3 regions of the Micromonospora sp. MGP-C2 genome follow, and region 2 is predicted to be linked to each of the others. Evidence: predicted binding sites of a transcription regulator. Region 2 holds the regulator's gene; each other region holds the start of a gene.
The links. Region 2 encodes HrcA, which represses chaperone genes, less so after heat shock. Its sites were predicted from a motif close to GGTTNGCACNCTCNNNNNGAGNGTGCNAACC; they were not measured.

Region 1: the regulator HrcA is predicted to act here: its motif matches at 1,475-1,505, upstream of groL (chaperonin GroEL).
Region 3: the regulator HrcA is predicted to act here: its motif matches at 1,470-1,500, upstream of groES (co-chaperone GroES).

What each region holds. Positions count from the first base shown of each region.
Region 1 is NZ_JBYMEN010000002.1:3,750,902-3,753,168, forward strand. It holds gene groL (chaperonin GroEL) at 1-1,280, opposite strand, end outside; gene AC3CF1_RS17095 (hypothetical protein) at 1,553-2,267, opposite strand, start outside.
Region 2 is NZ_JBYMEN010000002.1:2,801,152-2,803,418, forward strand. It holds gene dnaJ (molecular chaperone DnaJ) at 1-618, opposite strand, end outside; gene hrcA (heat-inducible transcriptional repressor HrcA) at 694-1,716, opposite strand; gene AC3CF1_RS12450 (DUF4870 domain-containing protein) at 1,942-2,267, shown strand, end outside.
Region 3 is NZ_JBYMEN010000002.1:3,409,390-3,411,656, forward strand. It holds gene groL (chaperonin GroEL) at 1-951, opposite strand, end outside; gene groES (co-chaperone GroES) at 1,022-1,336, opposite strand; gene AC3CF1_RS15355 (THUMP-like domain-containing protein) at 1,596-2,267, shown strand, end outside.

The DNA of each region.
Region 1 (2,267 bases), 950 kb from region 2:
TTGTCGAAGGCGGTCTTGCCGGCCTGGACCAGCGCGACGCCACCACCCGGGACGATGCCCTCCTCGACGGCGGCCTTCGCGTTGCGAACGGCGTCCTCGATGCGGTGCTTGCGCTCCTTGAGCTCGACCTCGGTGGCCGCGCCGACCTTGATGACCGCAACGCCGCCGGCCAGCTTGGCCAGCCGCTCCTGCAGCTTCTCGCGGTCGTAGTCGGAGTCGCTCTTGTCGATCTCGGCCCGGATCTGGTTGACCCGGCCCTGGATCTGCTCGGCGTCACCGGCACCGTCGACGATGGTGGTCTCGTCCTTGGTCACCACGACCTTGCGGGCGCGGCCCAGCATGTCGAGGCTGGCGGCGTCGAGCTTGAGGCCGACCTCCTCGCTGATGACCTGGCCACCGGCGAGGATGGCGATGTCGGTCAGCATGGCCTTGCGGCGGTCACCGAAGCCCGGCGCCTTGACGGCGACCGACTTGAAGGTGCCACGGACCTTGTTGACCACCAGGGTGGCGAGGGCCTCGCCCTCCAGGTCCTCGGCGATGATCAGCAGCGGCTTGCCCGACTGCATGACCTTCTCCAGGATCGGGAGCAGGTCCTTCACCGACGAGATCTTGCTGTTGGCGATCAGGATGTACGGGTCGTCGAAGACGGCCTCCATACGCTCCGGGTCGGTCATGAAGTAGGCCGAGATGTAGCCCTTGTCGAAGCGCATACCCTCGGTGAGCTCCAGCTCCAGCCCGAAGGTGTTGCTCTCCTCGACGGTGATGACGCCTTCCTTGCCGACCTTGTCCATCGCCTCGGCGATGATCTCGCCGACGGTGCTGTCGCCAGCGGAGATGGAGGCGGTGGAGGCGATCTGCTCCTTGGTCTCGACGTCCTTGGCGAGCTTGGACAGCTCCTCCGAGACGCTCGCGACCGCGGCCTCGATGCCCCGCTTCAGGGCCATCGGGTTGGCGCCAGCGGCCACGTTGCGCAGGCCCTCGCGAACCAGGGCCTGGGCCAGGACGGTCGCCGTCGTCGTGCCGTCACCGGCAACGTCGTCGGTCTTCTTGGCGACCTCCTTGACCAGCTCAGCGCCGATCTTCTCGTACGGGTCCTCGAGCTCGATCTCCTTGGCGATGCTCACACCATCGTTGGTGATGGTGGGGGCACCCCACTTCTTCTCGAGCACGACGTTGCGGCCCTTCGGGCCGAGGGTCACCTTTACGGCGTCGGCGAGCTGGTTCATGCCCCGCTCGAGGCCGCGGCGAGCCTCTTCGTCGAAAGCGATCATCTTGGCCATACGGCGTTGTCCTCCTGGACACTCACGGGCCACCCGAGATGTGTGCCCCGGATGGGCCGCCTGGTGTGCGCACCTAGGGACGTCGCCACCTGGCGACGACGACGTCCTTCGGCCGGGCCGGATAGCCCGCGACGACCGGCCATGTGCTGCCCCGGTGTCTCCACACCGGCACAACCTGGCCCCACCGTCCCGACCGTTGGCACTCACGGTATGCGAGTGCCAATGACTTGTTTAGCACTCTCCCCTGCCGAGTGCAAGCACGATGGGGCCGCTCAGCCGAGTTCCGCGGCCAGTCCGGGAGTGTTCACCGGCGCCTCATGAGCGCGCTGCTCGGCGTACGTGACCAGCAGACCGATCATCTGGGAGAGGTGGGCCGGCAGGGCCAGCACCGCGGTGATCCCGATCACCACCACCGCCCCGACCGCGCTGTCCGGGGACGCGAAGGGATCCGTACCGAACGCCGAGGTGCCAACGCCCTCCAGCGCGCCGGGGATCACGGTGCCGACGATCACCGCCAGGGCAACCAGGGCCACCCGACCGAGCAGCAGGCCGAGCCGGTCGTGGAACATCCGGAACGACCGGCCGATCGGGTTGTGGCGCTCGAAGAGGTAGACCGGGCCGGCCATGCTCAGCGCGAACGCCAGGTAGATGCCGGGCAGGACGCAGAAGCAGGCACCGATGCCGACGAGCAGGCTGATCAGCAGGGTCCACCCCCACAGCCCGAGTGCCCGACGGATGCCGTAGCGCAGCGCGGAATCCAGGCTGCCCGGCTGACCGGCCGCCTGCTGGGTGATCACCCAACTGCCGGCAGCCCACCCGACGGCCTGCAACAGCCCGACCAGCACGCTGCCGCCGATCAGCAGGACCAGGAGGCTCACCAGCTCCACGGCGAAGTTGTCCGGCAGTGCGGCGGTCGTGCTCGTCTCGGCCTCGGCGGCCCACCTCGCCGACGGGTCCGCCCCGAGAGAGATCACCGAGAGCACCGCC
Region 2 (2,267 bases):
GGGGCAGGGGTGCGGGATGGTCGTGCCGTAGCCCTGGCACACGGTGCACGGCCGGGCGGAGACCACCTGGCCGAGGAAGGTGCGCTGCACCGACTGCACCTCGCCCCGACCGGCACACGCCTCGCAGGTCGCCAGGTGGGTGCCGGCCGCCGTGCCGGCGCCGGAGCAGGTGGTGCACAGCACTGCGGTGTCGACGGTGATCGGGGCCTCGACGCCGAACGCCGTCTCGTGCAGGTCCAGTTCGAGGCGCAGGATCGCGTCGGCGCCCGGCCGGGTACGCGGACGCGGACCACGGGCACCGCCCGCGGCACCGCCGAAGAACGCGTCCATGATGTCCTGGAAACCGACGAACGGGCCGGCACCACCGGGACCTCCGGGGCCTCCGGCACCGCCGCCGCCCGGGGCGAGCGGGTCGCCACCCAGGTCGACGATCTGCCGCTTCCGGTCGTCCGAGAGGACCTCGTACGCGGCGTTGATGTCCTTGAACTTCTCCTGAGCCTCCGGGTCCGGATTGACGTCCGGGTGGAACTGGCGCGCCAGCTTGCGGTAGGCGCGCTTGATCTCGTCATCGGAGGCTTCCCGGCTCACACCGAGAATGCCGTAGTAGTCCCTGGCCACTGCGTTCCGTGTCCTCATGTTCGTCTCGCGTTGTGCCGGTCGGCGGCCGCAGCCGGCCGCATCGGCCCTGACCAATCAGTTCTGGGCCAGCAACTCGCCCACGTAGCGTGCCACGGCGCGAACCGTGGCGATGTTGCCGGGGTAGTCCATCCGCGTGGGCCCCAGCACCCCCAGGCCGCCGACGATCGTGGCGCCCGGGCCGTAGCCGGTGCTGACCACGGAGGCGGCCCGCAGGTTGTCGAACTCGTTCTCGTCGCCGATCAGCACCCGGGTCGTGCTCGGCTCGGTCTCGCCGATGAGCTTGAGCAGCACGACCTCCTCCTCCAACGCCTCGAGGATCGGTCGCAGGGAACCCTGGAAGTCGAGCAGGCCACCCCGGGTGAGGTTGGCGGTGCCGGCCAGGGCGATGCGTTCCTCGTGCCGCTCGACCAGGGTCTCCAGCAGCACAGTGGCGAGCGTGGTCATGGCCGGACGCAGCTTGGGCGACGACTCCTCGACCAGCGCCTGCACCAGCGGCGGCGTGTCGGACAGCCGGGCGCCGGCGAGCTTCTCGTTGACCAGTCGGCGCAGGTCGGTGACGTCGTCGGCGGGCACCGGACCGGGCAGCTCCACCAGACGCTGCTCCACCCGCCCGGTGTCCGCGATCATGACGACCATCAGTCGGGTGGTGGAGATCGGCACCAGCTCCAGGTGACGCACCGAGGAGCGGGCCAGGCTCGGGTACTGCACGACGGCGACCTGCCGGGTGAGCTGGGCGAGCAGGCGCACGGTGCGGTGCACCACGTCGTCGAGGTCGACCGCGCCGACCAGGAAGCGCTCGATGGCCCGGCGTTCGGCCGGGCTGAGCGGCTTGACCCGGGACAACCTGTCGACGAAGAGTCGGTAGCCGCGGTCGGTGGGCACCCGGCCGGCACTGGTGTGCGGCTGCCGGATGTAGCCCTCCTCCTCCAGCACGGCCATGTCGTTGCGGACCGTGGCCGGGGAGACCCCGAGCTGGTGCCGCTCGACCAGCGCCTTACTGCCGACCGGCTCCTGGGTGGAGACGTAGTCTTCGACGATGGCGCGGAGCACGGCGAGTTTCCGGTCGTCGAGACCCATCCTCCGCACCTCCTGTCGCACGTCGGCCGCCGGCGTCCTCGGCCGGCCGGGCCGTCCTGGCACTCGACTGTAACGAGTGCCAGTCTACGTCGGCGTGCCCGCCAGCGCGATGATCAACGGCTGTCCGTCGGTGCGGCCCGCGCCACCCCGCCGGGCCGATCGACCCTCACCGCCGGGCGGTGTCGCGCTGGTGCCGCGTTGCCACGTGCCCCTACGGTGGCATCCATGACTGAACCTCCTCGCCCTCCCGGCGCGGGTGACCCCGGTAACTACCCGCCGGAGCCGCCCACCGCACCACTGTCCGGGGCACCCGGCCCGGGCAGCTATCCCCCGCCCGGTGGCTATCCGCCGCCCACCGGTGACCAACCGCCGTCAGGTGGCTACCCTCCGGCGGGTGGCTATCCCCCGCCCGGCGGCTATCCCCCGCCCGGTGGCGGCTACCCGACCGGCGGCGCCTACGGCGGCCCTGGCGGCTTCGCCAACAACGAGGACAAGACCTGGGCGCTGGTCGCCCACTTCGGCGGCGCCGTCGGCATGATCGTCAGCGGCGG
Region 3 (2,267 bases), 610 kb from region 2:
GGTGCCGAGCACCTCCAGGCCGACCTGGTCGATCTTGTAGCCCAGCTCCGGGGCGACCAGCTCGGCGCCCGTGGAGATCGCGATGTCCTGGAGCATCGCCTTGCGCCGGTCACCGAAGCCCGGGGCCTTGACCGCGCAGACCTTGAGGGTCTTGCGCAGCGAGTTGACCACCAGGGTGGAGAGCGCCTGGCCGTCCACGTCCTCGGCGATGATCAGCAGGGGCTTGCTGTTCTGCAGGATCTTCTCCAGCAGCGGCAGCAGCTCTTCGATCGCCGAGATCTTCTGGGTGGTGACCAGGATGTACGCGTCCTCAAGGACGGACTCCTGGCTCTCCAGGTCGGTGACGAAGTTCGGCGAGATGAAGCCCTTGTCGAACTGGAGACCCTCGGTCACGTCCAGTTCGGTGGTGAGCATGGAGCCTTCCTCGACGGTGATGACACCGTCGCGGCCGACCCGCTCCATCGCCTCGGCGATCAGGTCGCCGATCGTGGCGTCCTGCGCGGAGATCGTCGCCACGTTCGCGATCGACTCCTTGCTGGTGACCTCGGCGGCACGGCCGAGCAGCGCCTCGGAGACCTTGGCGGCCGCCGCGTCGATGCCCCGCTTGAGGCCGGCCGGGTTGGTCCCGGCGGTCACGTTGCGCAGACCCTCGCGAACCATCGCCTGGGCCAGCACGGTCGCGGTGGTGGTCCCGTCGCCGGCGACGTCGTTGGTCTTGGTCGCCACCTCCTTGACCAGCTGCGCGCCAAGGTTCTCGTACGGGTTGGTGAGCTCGATCTCCTTGGCGATGGTCACACCATCGTTGGTGATCGTCGGCGCACCGAATTTCTTGTCCAGGACGACGTTGCGCCCGCGCGGGCCGAGGGTGACCTTGACCACGTCCGCGAGGGCGTTGACACCGTGCTCCAGCAGGTGCCGGGCGTCGTCCGAGAAGCTCAGGATCTTCGCCATTTATGTCCCTTCGAAGCGCCATTGCCCCGGCCCGGCGAGCCGGACCGGGGCAGTGGCACTGATCGGTTGCTTACTTCTCGATGACCGCGAGGACGTCGCGGGCGGAGAGCACCAGGTACTCCTCGCCGGCGTACTTGACCTCGGTGCCGCCGTACTTCGAGTAGAGGACGGTGTCGCCGACCTGCACGTCAACCGGAACCCGGTTGCCGTTGTCGTCGACGCGGCCCGGGCCGACAGCGAGGACAGTGCCCTCCTGCGGCTTCTCCTTGGCGGTGTCGGGGATCACGATGCCCGACGCCGTGGTGGTCTCAGCCTCGTTCGCCTGGACCACGATGCGGTCCTCGAGCGGCTTGATCGCAACCTTGGTCGCGGTAGTCACGGGCATACCCTCCTGGGGTACTGGTTTCGTTGCTGGCCGGCGGGGCCGACCAGCGTCAATCTGCCTCATGCCACCGGGCGGGGCCGTCGTCGCGGGTGCCGGTCCGCCTGGCGTGCGCCCCCGGGTCGTGAGACCCGGAAGCTGGCACCCTCAGGGTGAGAGTGCTAATCGCAGGTTATTCCGTGGCTAGCACTCCGTCAAGGAGAGTGCCAGCGAGTCGCGCCCCGCCAGCCCGGATTTCCGGGTCTACCCGGACAATGACCGGGTGGATCTCGATCAGCTGGCGGCGCTGCGTACCCCCGAGGGGTCGGCCGCACTCACGGCTGCGGCCGGGCTGGCCGGCGGTGATCCACTGGCCGCGGCGTCGGCCCTGCGCGCGGCCGGGGTGCCGCCGACGCTGGCCGCGGCCGCGCTCACCCAGGCTGAGCTGCGCCACCGGGCGGTCGGCAAGTTCGGCCCGGCAGCCGCTGGGATGTTCCTCACCCGCCCGGGCCTGGAGCAGGCCACCCGCCGGGTGGTCGCCGACCGGCGGGCCGCCCGGCTCCACGCGGCCGGCGTGCGCACCCTGGCCGACCTCGGATGCGGCCTCGGCGCCGACGCGCTGGCCGCCGCCCGCGCCGGCATCCGGGTGTACGGGGTGGAGGCCGACCCGGTGACCGCCGCGATGGCCGCCGCCAACGCTGAGGCGGCCGGGCTGGCCGACCTGTTCACTGTCGAGTGCGGGGATGCGACAGCGTTCGACGTCTCCCGGGTCGACGGGGTCTTCTGCGACCCGGCCCGCCGCACCACCGGCACCGGGCGACGGATCTTCGACCCGCGCGCCTACTCGCCACCGTGGGACTTCGTGACCGGGCTGGCCGAGCGGGTGCCGCGCACCGTGGTGAAGGTGGCGCCGGGCCTGGACCACGCGCTCATTCCGGCCGGGGCGGAGGCCGAG